Regions from separate parts of the Mesobacillus sp. ABV4_180 genome, predicted to be linked through region 2. Evidence: riboswitches for the same ligand, from Rfam matches in the RefSeq annotation. Region 2 holds a riboswitch; each other region holds the start of a gene.
What was found. A riboswitch is a leader RNA that binds a small molecule or an ion and turns the genes downstream of it on or off. The one in region 2 is predicted to bind cyclic di-AMP.
Positions count from the first base shown of each region.

Region 1: another riboswitch for cyclic di-AMP. It lies ahead of ACXAEA_RS14865 (cation:dicarboxylate symporter family transporter); the one in region 2 lies ahead of ACXAEA_RS05155 (TrkH family potassium uptake protein).
Region 3: another riboswitch for cyclic di-AMP. It lies ahead of ACXAEA_RS21860 (hypothetical protein); the one in region 2 lies ahead of ACXAEA_RS05155 (TrkH family potassium uptake protein).

Region 1 is NZ_JBSWTJ010000001.1:2,880,677-2,885,945, reverse strand. Features, by position in the region: gene ACXAEA_RS14880 (zf-HC2 domain-containing protein) at 1-903, opposite strand, end outside; gene ACXAEA_RS14875 (RNA polymerase sigma factor) at 900-1,397, opposite strand; gene ACXAEA_RS14870 (GNAT family N-acetyltransferase) at 1,600-2,049, shown strand; gene ACXAEA_RS14865 (cation:dicarboxylate symporter family transporter) at 2,115-3,371, opposite strand; cyclic di-AMP (ydaO/yuaA leader) riboswitch at 3,491-3,632, opposite strand; gene ACXAEA_RS14860 (Nif3-like dinuclear metal center hexameric protein) at 3,816-4,733, shown strand; gene ACXAEA_RS14855 (GNAT family N-acetyltransferase) at 4,792-5,269, shown strand, end outside.
Region 2 is NZ_JBSWTJ010000001.1:1,040,219-1,045,487, forward strand. Features, by position in the region: gene ACXAEA_RS05145 (M6 family metalloprotease domain-containing protein) at 1-645, shown strand, start outside; gene ACXAEA_RS05150 (diacylglycerol/lipid kinase family protein) at 691-1,572, opposite strand; cyclic di-AMP (ydaO/yuaA leader) riboswitch at 1,929-2,070, shown strand; gene ACXAEA_RS05155 (TrkH family potassium uptake protein) at 2,252-3,592, shown strand; gene ACXAEA_RS05160 (potassium channel family protein) at 3,605-4,261, shown strand; gene ACXAEA_RS05165 (BMP family lipoprotein) at 4,764-5,269, shown strand, end outside.
Region 3 is NZ_JBSWTJ010000001.1:4,296,126-4,301,394, forward strand. Features, by position in the region: gene kdpB (potassium-transporting ATPase subunit KdpB) at 1-1,579, opposite strand, end outside; gene kdpA (potassium-transporting ATPase subunit KdpA) at 1,733-3,394, opposite strand; gene ACXAEA_RS21855 (potassium-transporting ATPase subunit F) at 3,425-3,505, opposite strand; gene ACXAEA_RS21860 (hypothetical protein) at 3,630-4,034, opposite strand; cyclic di-AMP (ydaO/yuaA leader) riboswitch at 4,439-4,578, opposite strand; gene ACXAEA_RS21865 (Na-translocating system protein MpsC family protein) at 4,802-5,173, shown strand.

The DNA of each region.
Region 1 (5,269 bases), 1.8 Mb from region 2:
CGCTCCGATATCAAAATGGTAGACAAATAAGTCATTAATCGGACTTTCCTTTTTTAATTTGATTTTATCTCTATCTATATCCAAAGTATTGGCAATCAGGCTCTTCAATTCTGCCTCGTTCATTATTTTCATTTGATCAGGCAATTTATGAAATCGTGTATAACTGTAACTCAAGAGATTCATTTTTTCATAAAACTGGTCCATTGTTTTTACATCCAGGTTGTGGAGATATGAACTATATCCATGATGTGTTTTTCTATATTCCACTCTCATGACTTTTTCCTGTTCAATGAAATAATCCTTTACAGATTGAAATGCTGCTTCGTCTGTTTCTGTCCATCTGCCCTGGTCATAACGGATTTTCAAGACTTCAAACATGGAATTCAATCTTTGCGTATTCAGGCTTAGATGGAAGGCAGTTGTGTTAATATTTTTTCTTTCGAAAATATTTATATGTTCCTCAAGTGTCATATTTTCTTCGAACAACTGATGTAACATTTCCTGAAGGAATTCAAGGCTCTGTCCTTCGGTTTTAACAACATCAAACATTCCCGAAAAGTTTCTGATCGTGCCATAATAGTTGTCTACGGCCATGAACATTTTTTCGCGTTCCTTCACGTAATCTGTGAGGACCATTGAAAAAATAATGGTTGCGAGGACCACAGTGACAAGCCTTAATCGATTCAGCTTCATTTTTAAGATGATTTTATCATCCAGGGAGCTGGATACTTTCGGTTCATCCATGTTAGCTACTGTAATGCTTCTTTCTCCGGTTTCGTAAAAAATCCTGCATGCTTCACAAGCCTGCAAATGCTCATCCACTGAAACTTTTACCGAAGGACTTAAATCGTTTTCTATATATAATGGATAAAGATCCTGGACTACATCATGTTCCAATTTCATTCCCCATCCTCCATCTTATTGTAGATTTCCCTGAATTTCTTCCGTGCCCTATACAAGCCAACCTTTACCTGGCCAATTGTTTCGTTTGTGATTGTGGCTACCTCTTCATAGGAGAGGTCATTGACATCCCGCAAAATAATATAAGTTCTGTAGTTTTCAGGAAGCATCAGTAATGTAAGCTCAATTTCGTGCTGATCATCTGAGTTTTTGTACAGATCTTGCTGTTGTACAAATTGCTGATCAAGCTCATCAGATTGAAACTCCATATTGTTATGTTTTCTCTTGCTGAAATTGATAAAAGTATTTCTGGCAATTTTAAAAAGCCAGGTCTTTAATGAGGATTCCCCACGGAAACTGGCTAGTGTTTGGAAAGCTTTTAAAAAAGTATCCTGTGTAAGATCCTCAGCAACATGCCGATTCAGTGTTGACCGGTACAAGTATAAAAAAATCGCATTTTTATAGGTTTCGTATAATTCGATTCTTGGATCCGACATTACATCCCCCTCTCTCCAAAAATCATAGACAAATAATAACTGTAAAAGTTACTTGGATTTTTTAATTATTTTAAAAAATTTAAAAAGATGGTTGAGAATTTTATTGCTGATGGTAAAATTAGCTAAAATATATGAAATTTAGTTGTTAACAACAATATCATCGGTTCAGAATGGTATTTTTATAGAAGGATGGGATTATTTTATGGATCTGACTTTAAGACCTATTACGAAGGACAACTGGGAGGATGCAATTCAGTTAAAGGTTAAGGATGAGCAAAAGCACTTTATGGCCTCTAATCTATATTCGATTGCTGAAGTTCAATTCCTTGTACAGTTCAGCGCCTCCGGGATATACGAAGGTAATCAGATGATAGGCTTTGCCATGTACGGTATTGACCAGGATGACAATAATTATTGGGTATACCGTTTGATGGTAGATCAGGCATGCCAGGGAAGGGGAATCGGTGCCGCTGCTGTGAAATTAATAATTGAAGAGATTAAAAGGGAGAACACAGATAGAATTCCGACTATCATGATTGGCTATCATCCAGAAAATGAGGGGGCACGAAAAACATATAAGAACGCTGGTTTTGTCGAAACAGAAATTGCGCCTTGGGGAGAACAACTCGCTGCATTTAAGCTGGCATTTTAGTCATAACATTGAGAAAAAAAGCAAAAAAATATCCAACAGGTGATCCTGTTGGATATCAATATAATTTAAGAAGCTTTATTCAATGAAGCTGATTGACTATTTGGTTTGAAGACGCCTTCCCATTTGGCGATTACAATGGCTGCCAGAGAGTTCCCGACTACATTTACAGCCGTACGTCCCATATCAAGGATTCTGTCAATCCCAGCAATGAATGCTAAACCTTCAACAGGCAATCCTACAGTACCTAGTGTCGCCAGGAGAACGACGAATGAAACACCCGGGACTCCGGCTATGCCTTTTGAAGTAACCATCAACACCAGCATTAGTGATATCTGTTCTGAAATGCTCATGTCGATTCCGTACATCTGGGCGATAAAAATGGCTGCGAGTGCTTGATATAGCGTTGAACCATCAAGGTTAAAGGAGTAGCCTGTCGGTATGACGAAAGAAGTGATGTGTTTTGGTGCTCCTTCTTTCTCCATTTTATCCATGATTCTTGGCAATACTGTCTCGGAGCTCGCTGTCGAGAATGCCAATATTAATTCATCTTTCAGTGTAACAATCAATTTGAAAATATTGTAACCTGCCATTTTAGCTACTAAGCCTAATACGACGATTACGAAGAAAGCCATTGTGCCATAAACGGTAAGGACTAATTTGCCAAGCGGGATTAATGATGCAAGACCGAATTTTGAAACTGTCACACCAATCAGTGCAAATACCCCAAATGGTGCGAATTTCATGATTTGGTTGGTAGCATAAAACATCGCGTCAGCTGTTCCCTGGAAAAAGGCTATAACTGGTTTTCCTTTTTCACCGATCGCCGAAATCCCTAAACCAAATACAAGGGAAAAGAAGATGATCGCAAGCATATCGCCTTCTGCAAAAGCAGCAATTGGATTGGTTGGGACGATTTCTACCAGTGTCGTGATCATAGACTTTGTTTCTTGTGTTTCGGCTGTATCTACATAACTGGCAATATCCGTTTTATCCAGTTCGCTCATATTAACGCCAGCACCTGGCTGGAATAAATTCGCTGCGACGATACCAACAATGATGGCAATTGTCGTGATAATTTCAAAATACAAGAGCGTTTTACCGCCGATTTTACCCAACTGTTTAATGTCGCCGACACCAGCAACGGCAACAATGATACTTGCAACAACGATCGGTACGACGATCATTTTAATTAAACGGAGAAAAATATCTCCAATCGGCTGAAGGTAGGAGGCAACTGCTGGGTTCCCAATAAATACTGCACCTACGATGATACCGACAATCAGGCCGATAAATATTTGTCCTGCCAAACTGATTCTTTTCATATGGATTTCCTCACCTTCTGTAAATTCTATGCTGTAATAGCAATTGGCAAGGGATACAAGATTGTTTTTCTCCGTAAAAAAAGACACTTAGGGTGTCATTTACCACAAAGATTATGATCTACTGTTCCCTTTGGTCGCTTACGAGGTTAGCTGTCGGGTTAGGACTTGGAAACGCAAAGCCCTTTCAGGTTGAATTCACCCCAGGCGAGAAGACGCCAATTGGTTCCCCCGTTCTTCGGTAAGATTAAGCGGAAAATATTCATAAATATTATATTATTATTTTAAAATTGTAAATGTATATTGGTTTCCATTTGAAATTTTTCTAGGAATCACATTGTTCTGGTGACGGAGGGGGCTTGAAATTCAGCTGCTATTCGCTGCCAATAGAGAATCTTGAATTAACGTTAGAAATCGGAAAGAGTCTACACTAGATATGGGGTGGTAATGTTGAAGCTTGTGCACATTGTGAGTGAATTAAATCGAGTTTTTGAAATCGAAGAGTTTGGAAAGGATCCAGGGTTCAGCAGATTTCTTCCGGCAGCCTATGAAGAGACGGGTTTTGATTGGAAAGGTATCTTTGAAAAGGAATTTACTGTACGTTTCAATGGGTTGATGATAAAAGGAGCTCCAGAGGTAAGCAAAGTATTCTTGGCTGTGTTTCCAACAGACGAGGTGCTAGAGCATTTTATCGAAAATAGCATAGAAGGTGATCTTCTATTTATGCATCATCCTTTGCTGATGGAATGCGGTGATCCGAATGGCGAATGGGGGAAAGGCTTTGTCCCAATTAAAGAAAAATATATTACTGGAATCATAGAGAAAAAACTTTCTGTTTATACGGTACATGAACCATTGGATTTTCATAGAAAGCTGGGGACTAGTGTTGCAATCCAGCAAGCATTAGGAGCTAAAAAAGTTGATGGTTTTTTGCCAGAGTACAAAGGGATTGACCTGGTATTTATTTGCGAAATAGAGGAAACCAGCACAGACTTTCTTGTTTCCAGACTGGAGAAAATCTTCAATATTCCATATGTGGATTTTGAAGGCAAGAAGCATGAACGCATTACGAAAATTGCGATTGTTGCAGGCTGCGGTGACAAGGTGGACTGGATGAAGGAAGCAGAGCAAAGAGGAGCACAGGCCTATATCACCGGAGAGATTCATTGCCATATTGATAACGAATATGGCAAGAAAAAATTCCAGCAAATGGTGGATTATGTGCCAGAAACAAATATGTCGCTAATCGGCGTATCGCATTCTGCGTCGGAATACTTAGTGAAGAAAACGTTGCTCAGAAAATGGTTTAATGAAGAATTGGGACTGGATACGATTTTGGTACCACAACGAAAATGGTGGCTGTGAAATAGAATGTTTGCGGCGGATAAAGTAGGAATAAATTTTACAAAAGGGGCATGAAGAAATGGGAGAAAAAGTATATTTGGTTAAGCCGACAGTAGATTTAGAAAAAGAATACCTGGAATTTTATGAGGAGTGGATGGCTAGCGGAGAGGATATGATTCCGTGGGTGATCGAAAAGGATCCATCTGATTTCCCTGGAATGGTCCAATTTTTGATGAATAACGAGAACGGTATAAACATTCCTGAAGGCTGGGTAAGGGATTCAACATACTGGCTAATTAACGAAAGCAATCGGGTTTTGGGAGCAGTTAATATAAGGCATGCACTTACAGAAAGACTTATGAATTCCGGTGGCCACATCGGTTATGGAATCCGGCCAAGTGAACGTCAGAAGGGCTATGCGACGAAAATCCTTGCTTTTTCCCTGGAGAAGACGAACGAATTGGGCATACAAAAGGTACTTGTCGTTTGCGATGCGGACAATGTCGCCTCGGAACGGACCATCCTTAAAAATGGCGGCAAACAGGATACTAGTTTTA
Region 2 (5,269 bases):
TCTCCGACACACTTCGATCCGTTCTCAAAGATTTTCTTAGGATGGGCTAACCCAATTGAAGTCAAGCCAGGTGAAGTTAAGGAAATCACTTTGCCAGCTGCCAACTTAGCGACAGCTGATAATGGAATCGTCAAAATGGAAGTTCCAGGCTCAAACGGCACGGAATACTTCTTATTTGAAAATATGCAGCAGGACGGCTTTAATAAAGGGATGGTTCGTCAGGGTGAAGATGCCCACGGCCTGGTTGCATGGCATGTCGATGAAAATATCATCAACCTGTACCAGACTGCTGGTTTCCGTCCGAACAATGTTGAAAACTGGATGAACAAGCGCTTCCAGTACAATCAGACACAGACGGCAAGCAATGGCGACGTGGTAACTCACTATGGATTATCTGTCCTTCAGGCAGATGGCTTATACGATCTTGAAAAGAACTTAAACCGCGGAGATGCAGGCGACTTCTTCAAGACTGGCAGCAAAATCACTCCTGTATCAGGAAATGTACACACGGGTTCTTACTACTTCTGGAAAGGCTTTAGTAATACACCTGCTGACTCTGGAATTCACGTAACGAACATCGTTGAAAACAAAGACGGTTCAATTACAGCTAAATTCTTCTATAACTTTAACTCAAGCGTAAAATAATTCAAAAAAACCTGAGCGAGGTATGTCCCTGCTCAGGTTTTTATTTTATGAAACGAACACATTCAAATGGCCTGGAAGGACTTTGGCCTCGAATGGCAATGGCTCCCCTTCTTCACCATCGATATTCACTATATGCGCTTTTGGGGAAGTCACATTAAGAAAGGCTGTCCGGATATATTCCACTTCTTCACTTTCATTCAGTTCACCTTTCAGCAACGAAGGAATGAGAGTGGCAATTTTCGGGATGGATACTTTTTTAATGATAAAAGCATGGAATTTTCCATCATCCACACTTGCGTCCGGAGCAAGGGCTTCAAAGCCCCCAACAGAATTTGTCAGTGCCGCAAGTAATAGAAAGGCCTCGCCATCCCACTTGCCTGTATCATGCTCAACCGATAACTCCATAGAATCACCGCTCAAAAACGATTTGGCACCCTCCATGAAATAAGCAAGTGACCCGAGCCTTGTTTTTTGTTCTGGAGTGACATTATAGGACGCTTCAGCAATTGAGCCCACAGCCAATACATTCGCAAAATAAGCCTCATTGGTCTTGCCGACATCCACAGGGCGCAGGTTTTGGTTCTCCAATATCGAAATAGCTTCATATGGATTAAGAGGTACATTAAGTGCCCGAGCAAAATCATTGATCGTTCCCAGTGGAATGATTCCCAAAGCAGGGCGATGTTCCTGTTCAGAGAGCCCGTTGATCGCTTCATTAATCGTCCCGTCGCCTCCCATTGCAATGACAGCATCATATAAAGCAATGCAAGCCTCTGTTGCAAAAGCGGCAGCATCGCCTTCTTTTTCTGTCTTCCTGATTTCTATATCATCATATTTCCCTCGAAGGGTTTCCTCTATTTTCTGTACATACTCGTTCGCTTTTTCTTTTCCGGATGATGGATTCATAATGATCATGGCTTTCATCATCGACAACCTCCAGCATTTCGATTCTCAAGCTTTTATCAACCCTATTATTTACCTTTAATTGATGGACTATAAACCGCGCAAGATGTTCAGTCCTGCATACTTAGTAAAATAAACAAAAAACGAAGAAAAACTGCGATTCAGTGAGATAACCTGTGATAAGCCAATGGTATCCGTTAAAATTGGGTAAAAAGGGTTATTTTTAGCGTACTTTTCATGCTTTACAACTGGAATGGGAGAGGAGTATGATTACAACAGTTTCAGATTTCTGCTGAAACAAAAACTCTTTTCGTAACCGAAATCGTTAAAATGTGAAAGCATTAATGTTTACGGGAAGAGCCAAATTTAATGAGTTTCATATTTCTAAATCGCTGAATCCAATTGGAGCGGGGGAACCAACTTTGTGGATACAATCCACTTGGGGTGAAGCCTTTAAAAAGGCGGGGCTATTCTCAGTCCTAATCCGACAGCTAACTTCGCAAGCGTTGCAGAAGAGGAAGATGGAGCTTGTGTGACGAGTCTGTTCAAAAGTCCACAAGGCTATTATCTTTAGCCTCTGGGGGCTTTTTTGTTTTGCTTTGATTTTAAATATGTCGACTATTTTAGAATCCAGTTAAGACAAAGTCCCTGCAAGGAAATATTAAACGCATAATTCCTCATACTAAGGAAAGAAGGAAACATCATGCGCAGGAAATTGTTTTTTCGGCTGGACCCTCCCAAAGTACTCGTCCTGGGTTTTGGGACGATCATCCTGATGGGTGCATTGCTGCTGTCATTGCCTTCAGCTACAACCGATGGAAACGGATTGACTTTCCTGGATGCACTATTCACTGCAACCTCTGCTACATGTGTGACTGGACTGGTTGTAGTGGATACCGGAGATACCTTCACACGGTTTGGTGAAATGGTCATCCTTTCGATGATTCAGATTGGCGGGCTGGGATTTATGAGCTTTGCCACCTTGCTCGCATTCATTCTGGGGAAAAGGATCTCATTCAAAGAGCGTCTGGTTATCCAGGAGTCGTTGAACAACACCACTGTTGAAGGTGTGGTGAGGCTTGTAAAGAGACTGCTGATTTTTACAGCGGTAGTCGAGATTGCCGGGGGAATCCTTTTATCATTGAGGTTCTCGCAGGATATGGCTGCTGGAAAGGCAATCTATTTTGGCTTTTTCCATGCCGTTTCAAACTTCAACAATGCCGGGTTTGATTTAATGGGCGGTTTCCGCGGACTTACTGCCTATGCTGATGATCCTATCGTCAATATTACGCTGGTCTCCTTGATCAGCCTCGGCGGTATCGGTTTTATCGTCATGAACGAATTAGTTGAATATCGCAGCACAAGGCGCTTGTCATTGCACTCCAAAATGGCGCTGGCTGTTTCAGGCATTCTTGTAGTTGGTGGAGCACTCCTGATTTTTATTCTTGAATTCAATAATCCATCTACATTGAAGCCAATGTCCTGGTCCGGCAAAATATTCGGTGCGCTATACCAGGCGGTCACTCCAAGGACTGCGGGATCCAATACATTAAATATCCCTGATTTGAAGCAGTCTACATTATTTTTGATCATCTTCCTGATGTTCATTGGTGCTTCTCCAGGGTCGACAGGCGGAGGAATCAAGACAACGACTTTTGCTGTCCTGATTGGTGCCGTTAAGTCGCAGATCCGCGGCAGGGAAGATGTCACCTTCTTTGGCAGAAGGCTGGATTACACCATTGTTTCAAAATCTTTGACGGTTACACTCATTGCAATTTTTTTAATCATAACGATTACAATGGTGTTGACCATTACAGAACCGGGAAAAGATTTCTTGATGATATTCTTTGAGGCAGTATCAGCATTTTCGACTGTCGGTCTATCGATGGGGTTGACGCCAGAATTGTCATCATACGGAAAAATATTGATAACCATTACAATGTTCGCGGGCCGTGTTGGACCGCTGACACTAGCTTTTGCAGTAGCGAGAAAAAGAAAAGAAGATCATTACCGATATCCTGCTGGAAAAGTGATGATTGGGTAGGAGGATGTAATTATGGCAAGGCAATTCGCAGTAATCGGGATGGGACGTTTTGGCTCAAGTGTAGCAACGACCCTCTATAATGAAGGACATGAAGTACTGGCAATCGATAAGAAGGAACAATATATCGAGGAATACAAGGAACATGTGACCCATGCGGTAATCGGGGATTCCACAGATGAGCAGACGTTGAAAGCGGTTGGAATCAGGAACTTTGATACAGTCATCGTTGCGATCGGCGATGACATCCAGGCAAGTATCCTTACCGTTCTAATTCTAAAAGAAATGGGAGTTTCCAACGTCGTAGCCAAAGCGCTTAATAAGCACCATGCGCAGGTATTGTTCAAAGTCGGTGCAGACAAAGTCATTTTCCCTGAACGGGACATGGGTGAAAGGGTCGCGCACCAGCTGATGGCATCGCCGAATGTATTGAATTTCATCGAACTTTCAGATGACTACAGCATTGAGGAAATCAAACTCCCAATGAGCATGGCTGGCAAAAACCTGATTGAAATCAATCTGCGGGCAAAGTACAATATCACGGTTATCGGCGTGAAAACGGCTAACAAGGTCGATATTTCACCAGATCCGGAGAAAACCCTGAGAGCAGAGGATATTCTGATTGTACTCGGAGAAAACGGCGACTTGAACCGGTTCACGAAAATTAAATAATCCAATCTGGCAGACTGTTTATCAACAGTCTGTTTTTTTATGTAGGTTGTGTTAAATCTAAATGTTGTTTTTAAGTCCTGTTGATTGGAGTGGAAGGCGCGCAGACTCCTCCGAAAATGCTAACGCATTTCCATCGTGCGTGGGCGGATTCAAAGAAGCAAAATCAATGTCCTGCGGGATCAGCTGGACAGATGAGACCCCGCAGGAGCTTGCGACGAAGAGGCTCAGCGTCAGCCCCGCGGAAAGCGAAGCGCCTGGAACGGAAATCAACAGTCTAATTTAACACAGCCTTTTTGTAAAAACACAGCTGTAATTTTCCGGAATTTAGAAAATTGACAATAGATAGACTTTGCATTCCAGCATAAACAAAAAGTTTATATGGTCGATTAAATAAATGCGGGAATTTTATTAAAGGCTGTATTCATTATTGATTGTTGCTTATCAGTTAATAGAAACAAGCTAATGAACACGCCTTAATTAATAGGAGGAGCATGACAACAAGATGAAACGGATTATAAGCAAATTTTTAGTATTATTTTTATTGATTGGCACCCTTGGTGGATGCACAACTACTGAAATGAAAGCCAAAGAGAGGGTTAAAATCGGCATTATGTTGTCTGACGTCGGACTAGGTGATCAGTCGTTTAGTGATGCTGCATTTGCGGGTCTTACCAAGGCTAGAGATGAACTTGACATCCTCTTTGATTATAGAGAATTACAAGCCGTAGGCACTTATGAAAAAGGATTTTCAGAGCTTGTGGAAGAAGGAAACGATCTTGTCATCGGCTTAGGATTCATGGTTCTTGAGGACCTTGAGAAGGTAGCAAAGAAGTATCCTGAACAACAATTTATATTAGTTGATTCAGTTTCTGAACTGGATAATATCACTTCCATCACTTTTAAAGAAGAACAGGGAAGTTTCCTTGTAGGTGCAGTTGCGGGGATGACATCAAAGTCCAATAAGGTCGGTTTCATAGGGGGAGCTGATGTACCGCTGATCCATAAGTT
Region 3 (5,269 bases), 3.3 Mb from region 2:
TGTTCATCGCCAATCCTACATCGGCCTGTGCAAGCGCCGGGGCATCGTTCGTTCCATCTCCTGTCATCGCAACGAGTTTTCCCTGGCTTTGTTCATATTTAATAACTTCTATTTTATCTTCCGGTTTGCATTCTGCGATAAATTCATCCACACCAGCTTCCTTTGCGATCGTTGCAGCGGTCAATGGGTTATCACCCGTACACATTACAGTTTTTATGCCCATTTTCCGAAGCTGGTCAAATCGTTCCTTCATTCCTGGTTTGACCGTATCTTTTAGATAGATCAGTCCATAAATGTGATTGTCGACTGCAACGGCCAATGGTGTTCCGCCAGCTTTTGAGATAGCCATTGTTTCCTCGTCCAGATCATGAGGGATTGTTCCCCCTTGCGCCTTCACCCAGCTTTTCACTGCATCAACGGCCCCTTTGCGTACTCGGCGGTCGTCTGCTAAATCCATCCCGCTCATCCTCGTTTCAGCTTTGAACTCGATAAAAGCTGCCCCTGCTGCAAGTTGATCATCAATCTTTGAGCCTCTTTGCTTTAATAGTTCAATGATTGACCTGCCCTCAGGCGTTTCGTCCTTAAGGGAGCTAACTCCCGTCCAATAACTTAACTCTTCCTGCCCTGCATCTCCCACTGGAATAAAGTCACTTGCCATCCTGTTTCCAAAGGTAATCGTACCTGTTTTATCCAAAATGATCGTATTGATGTCACCAGCAGCTTCTACTGCTTTCCCTGACATCGCCAAAACATTGAATTGAGTCACTCGGTCCATACCGGCAATCCCGATTGCTGATAATAATCCTCCAATCGTCGTCGGAATCAAACAGACGAGCAATGAAATCAGGACAGGGATTTCTAATTGAAAGCCTAAATATTTCGTGAAAAATGGCAATGTCACAACCACAATCATGAAAATCAGGGTTAAGCTCGTTAACACTGTATTCAAAGCAATTTCATTCGGCGTTTTTTGCCGCTCTGCGCCTTCTACGAGCGAAATCATTCGATCAAGGAAGGACTCACCTGGATCGCTCGTGATTCTTACTTTAATTTGATCACTTACGACCTTTGTTCCCCCTGTAACAGAGTTAAAGTCTCCGCCTGCTTCCTTAATGACCGGAGCTGATTCCCCCGTGATCGCGGATTCATCAACTGAAGCCAAGCCTTCAATCACTTCGCCATCCCCAGGGATCATCTCTCCTCTAGAGACGATGACAATGTCGCCTTTTTTAAGATTGGCAGATGATACTTTTTCGGTTTTTCCGTTTTGTTTTACTAGATTCGCCGTAATGTCTTTTTTCGATTTCTTCAGAGAGTCTGCCTGCGCCTTCCCGCGTCCTTCTGCCAGTGCTTCGGCGAAGTTTGCAAACAGGACTGTGAATAGCAGAATCATCGTAACAGTGATATTGAACCATGGCTCTACCCCACTGTTACCGAAGATGCCAGGAGAAAAGGACATGATCAATGTAATGAAAAAACCTATTTCCACAACAAACATGATTGGGTTTTTGACCATGATCCTTGGATCGAGTTTTATGAAAGATTCTTTTAAAGCCTGAGTTAAAATCGCTCTATCCATTGTTTTCTTACTTCCATCCTTATTATTTTCGTTATGATCTTGAGGCAAATTGGTTCGTTTATCTGATAATTTTTCAAGCTTACTATTTTCATTTTCATCACGAACATTTGTTTTTTTCTTAAGTGCATGACTGCCCATCATGAGCCCTCCCATCTACAATGTTAAATATTCTGCAACCGGCCCCAATACTAGTGTTGGAAAGAAGGTAAGTGCGCCTATGATAAAAATCGTTCCAAGCAATATGGTTCCAAATAATGCTGTGTCGGTACGGAAGGTTCCCGCAGTTTCTGGGACTAGCTTTTTGGAAGCAAGCGAGCCAGCTACAGCCAACATTGTCACTAGACCAAAGAAGCGCCCAAGATACATGACGATTCCTGTAGACACGTTCCAAAATGGCGTTGCATCGCCTAATCCTTCAAAACCTGATCCATTATTAGCCGCTGAGGACGTATATTCATACACTACCTGACTGATGCCATGGAACCCCTGATTGGAAATCGCTTCATATCCTAATGGCGTGAAAAAGGCAATGGCGGAAGCACCCAGGATCAACAATGGCTGCATCAGCAGCGTAACAGCAATTAGCTTCATTTCTTTCCCTTCAATTTTCTTGCCTAAAAACTCAGGAGTACGGCCGACCATCAAACCAGATAGAAAGACAGCGATGATTGCGTACATAATCACGTTAATGAACCCTGCTCCTACTCCACCGAAGACTGTATTCAGCATCATCGTTGCAAGAGGCATCATTCCGCCAATCGGGGTCATTGTGTCATGCATTGTGTTAACCGCACCTGTCTCAGAGGCTGTCGTAACAACAGCATACAAAGCAGATTGCCCTGTCCCAAAGCGGACTTCTTTTCCCTCCATGCTGCCCTGCTCATGCTGGATTCCCATCGAATTGATAACCGGGTTTCCCTGGAATTCAGAAGTTAAGGTTACTCCGAGAATGACGATGAACATCATGGACATCGAAGCAAACAACACTCTTCCCTGCTTGGCATTTCCAACCATTCTTCCGTAGGCAAATGGCGTAGCTGTTGGCAGTAATAGCATCAAGAGGATTTGCAGGAAATTGCTGAGAGCCGTCGGGTTTTCAAATGGGTGTGCAGAGTTAACTCCCATAAACCCTCCCCCGTTGTTCCCCAGTTCTTTTATAGACAGGAATGATCCTACTGGGCCACGTGCTATTTGCTGTTCACCACCCTCGATTGTCTCGGCAGTAATCGTTGGCTCCAGTGTCTGTGGTACTCCCATCGCAACAAAAAGCAATCCCGTGATAAATGCGATCGGCAAAAGCACTCTCGTAATCGCCCTGATTAAATCCACAAAGAAATTTCCGAATTCTTTACCTGAAAGACCTCGGATAAAAGCCATTAGTACAGCCAGTGCCGTTCCTGGAGCAGCGAACATCATGAACAGAATTCCGATCATTTGCGCTAAATAGGAAAGTCCGCTTTCACCGCTATAGTGCTGAAGGTTCGTATTTGTCATGAAGCTTACTGCCGTATTGAAAGCGAGCGTAGGGTCCATTCCAGCTATTTCACTTGGATTGAGCGGCAGATGACCTTGCAGCCTGAAAACCAGGTAAACCAGCAAAATCATGAACGCATTCGCAAACACCAATGACAGCGCATATTGTTTCCAGGACTGGCTTACCTTCTTAATTCCTCCTAGCTTAAATAACAGATTTTCAAAAGGGCCGAATACTTTATCCAGGCCGCTTTCGTTATAATCAAAAGCTTTTGCCAAATAGATTCCGGCTGGCTTCGCCAAAAGAGCGACAGCCAGCAGCGTGATGATGATTGAAAGAATGGTCGTGAACACTATTTTTACCTCCGAAAGTTAAAATTTCTCTGGATTCACTAATACATAAAGCAGATAAATCACAACGAGGGATACAACCCCCAATAATAAGGTCATCATTCCATTTCATCTCCTTGGTGAACTATACGGGAAGACCAGCTCGTCAGACCAGCCATCATAAGAGTAAGTACAAGGGATAACCCTACAATCAAAACATCCAACATCCTAAACCCTCCTGATTTCCTTAATGGATTAAAAAAGCGATATTATTGCAGTTTGTATAAATGACATGTTTCACACCAAGGCATTCATATAATTTCTGAGGGTACATCTTGTTTTTCGTAACAACAATGATCGGAGCAAGGGTACTCGTCTGGATTACTTTTGATAGGCTGCATGTATCAGCCAGGCGATCCTCCAGCAGAATGACTTTCATAAACCTTTGTTTTAAGTCCACGAATATGTCTTCCTCTTTTAAATGAATAATGTTATTGATGCCTTTGCTCGTCAGCTCCTGGTTAACCTTTTCATCCGCTGATAAATACACAATAGAATCATTTGCATCAAACTGGTCACAAACACTCAGAAATACTTCATAATTTGGAATGCATACAAGCAGTCCATTATTAAAATCCGCATCCCCGCTCACTTCCTGTTCCTCCTTTTCAAAATTAGCACTTAATAAAATCCACAAATTAATCAGGTCCACTTCCGTATCTAATGCGCTTAATCCCATGCCTTCTTAAAAAAAGGTACAAAAAAAGACCAATGCATCCTTCTTCCCCAAAATTGATGCCACCCAGCTGAATCTAGCTATCTCTCAAAAAATGAGACAGATAAATAACACTGAATGAAACATTCAATTTCCATTGGAGAAAAAGTACACATTGGTCTACCTAACGCCCAGCAAACAACTGAATAGCTGCTTCCTTTGCATTCTGTCATCCATGCAACCTTTTCAAAAATAGGCACAATAAAAAGACCTACATTACACAGTCAAGCTGCTTTTTTCATATTGCTATGAAAAAAGCCCCCTGAATAAGGCGGTCTTATGACCTCCTTCGCTTTAGCCGACGAAGTTAGCTGACGGGTAGGATGGCGAAAGAGTGATCTCATCCCTTCTACATACGTAGAATTAACCCCAAGAAAATGGGTCCTCCGTTCTCACAAGTGAGATTAGGCCGAACTATTTAATTTGTGATTTCGAGGTAATTTTACTCCTGGATGAAAAGTTTGTAAATGGGCAAATAACCTGTTTTTTCGTAAAATTTGACGAAATTATTAGATTTACCTTAAGTTATCTTTAATTTGCTCACTTTCTTTTTGATTTGCTCCCTTTTTCAAACTCTTATTGACAGGTTTTACAGGGATTCATTAATATTACTCTGTAAATATCATGCTTAGGAGGAGTTCTTAATGAGCTCAAAAAAACGCAGGCTTGAAGCAGATTTGAGTGAAGCTTTCATTAAATTGCAAAGAGACCTGATTGGCAGAGGACCACAGGAAACAAAAACGTATATTGTCAATGATATGGTGATCGCCCGTTTCAAAGGTGTATTAACCGTTGAAGAAAAACATTTAGTCAGCCATGATGATGGGAAGAAGCTCGTAAAGAAAATGCGCCAGCTCCTCCGTGAAATGTACAGCAAGAACTTTGAAGAAATTGTGGAACAACATACAAAATGCAAGGTTCTTTCCAGCCATAGTGATATCAGTACAAAACTGGGGGAAAGAATTGAAGTGTTCATAGTGGATAAAGATCTCGAAAAACTGCTGGGCAATGAATAGGATTTTCATAGTTTAGTTGATTAACAGAGCTCGGTCTGTCTCGTTTACTTCTGACCTTTTCAGGCGTAACAGCCTAAGAAATAAATCCTGATATTA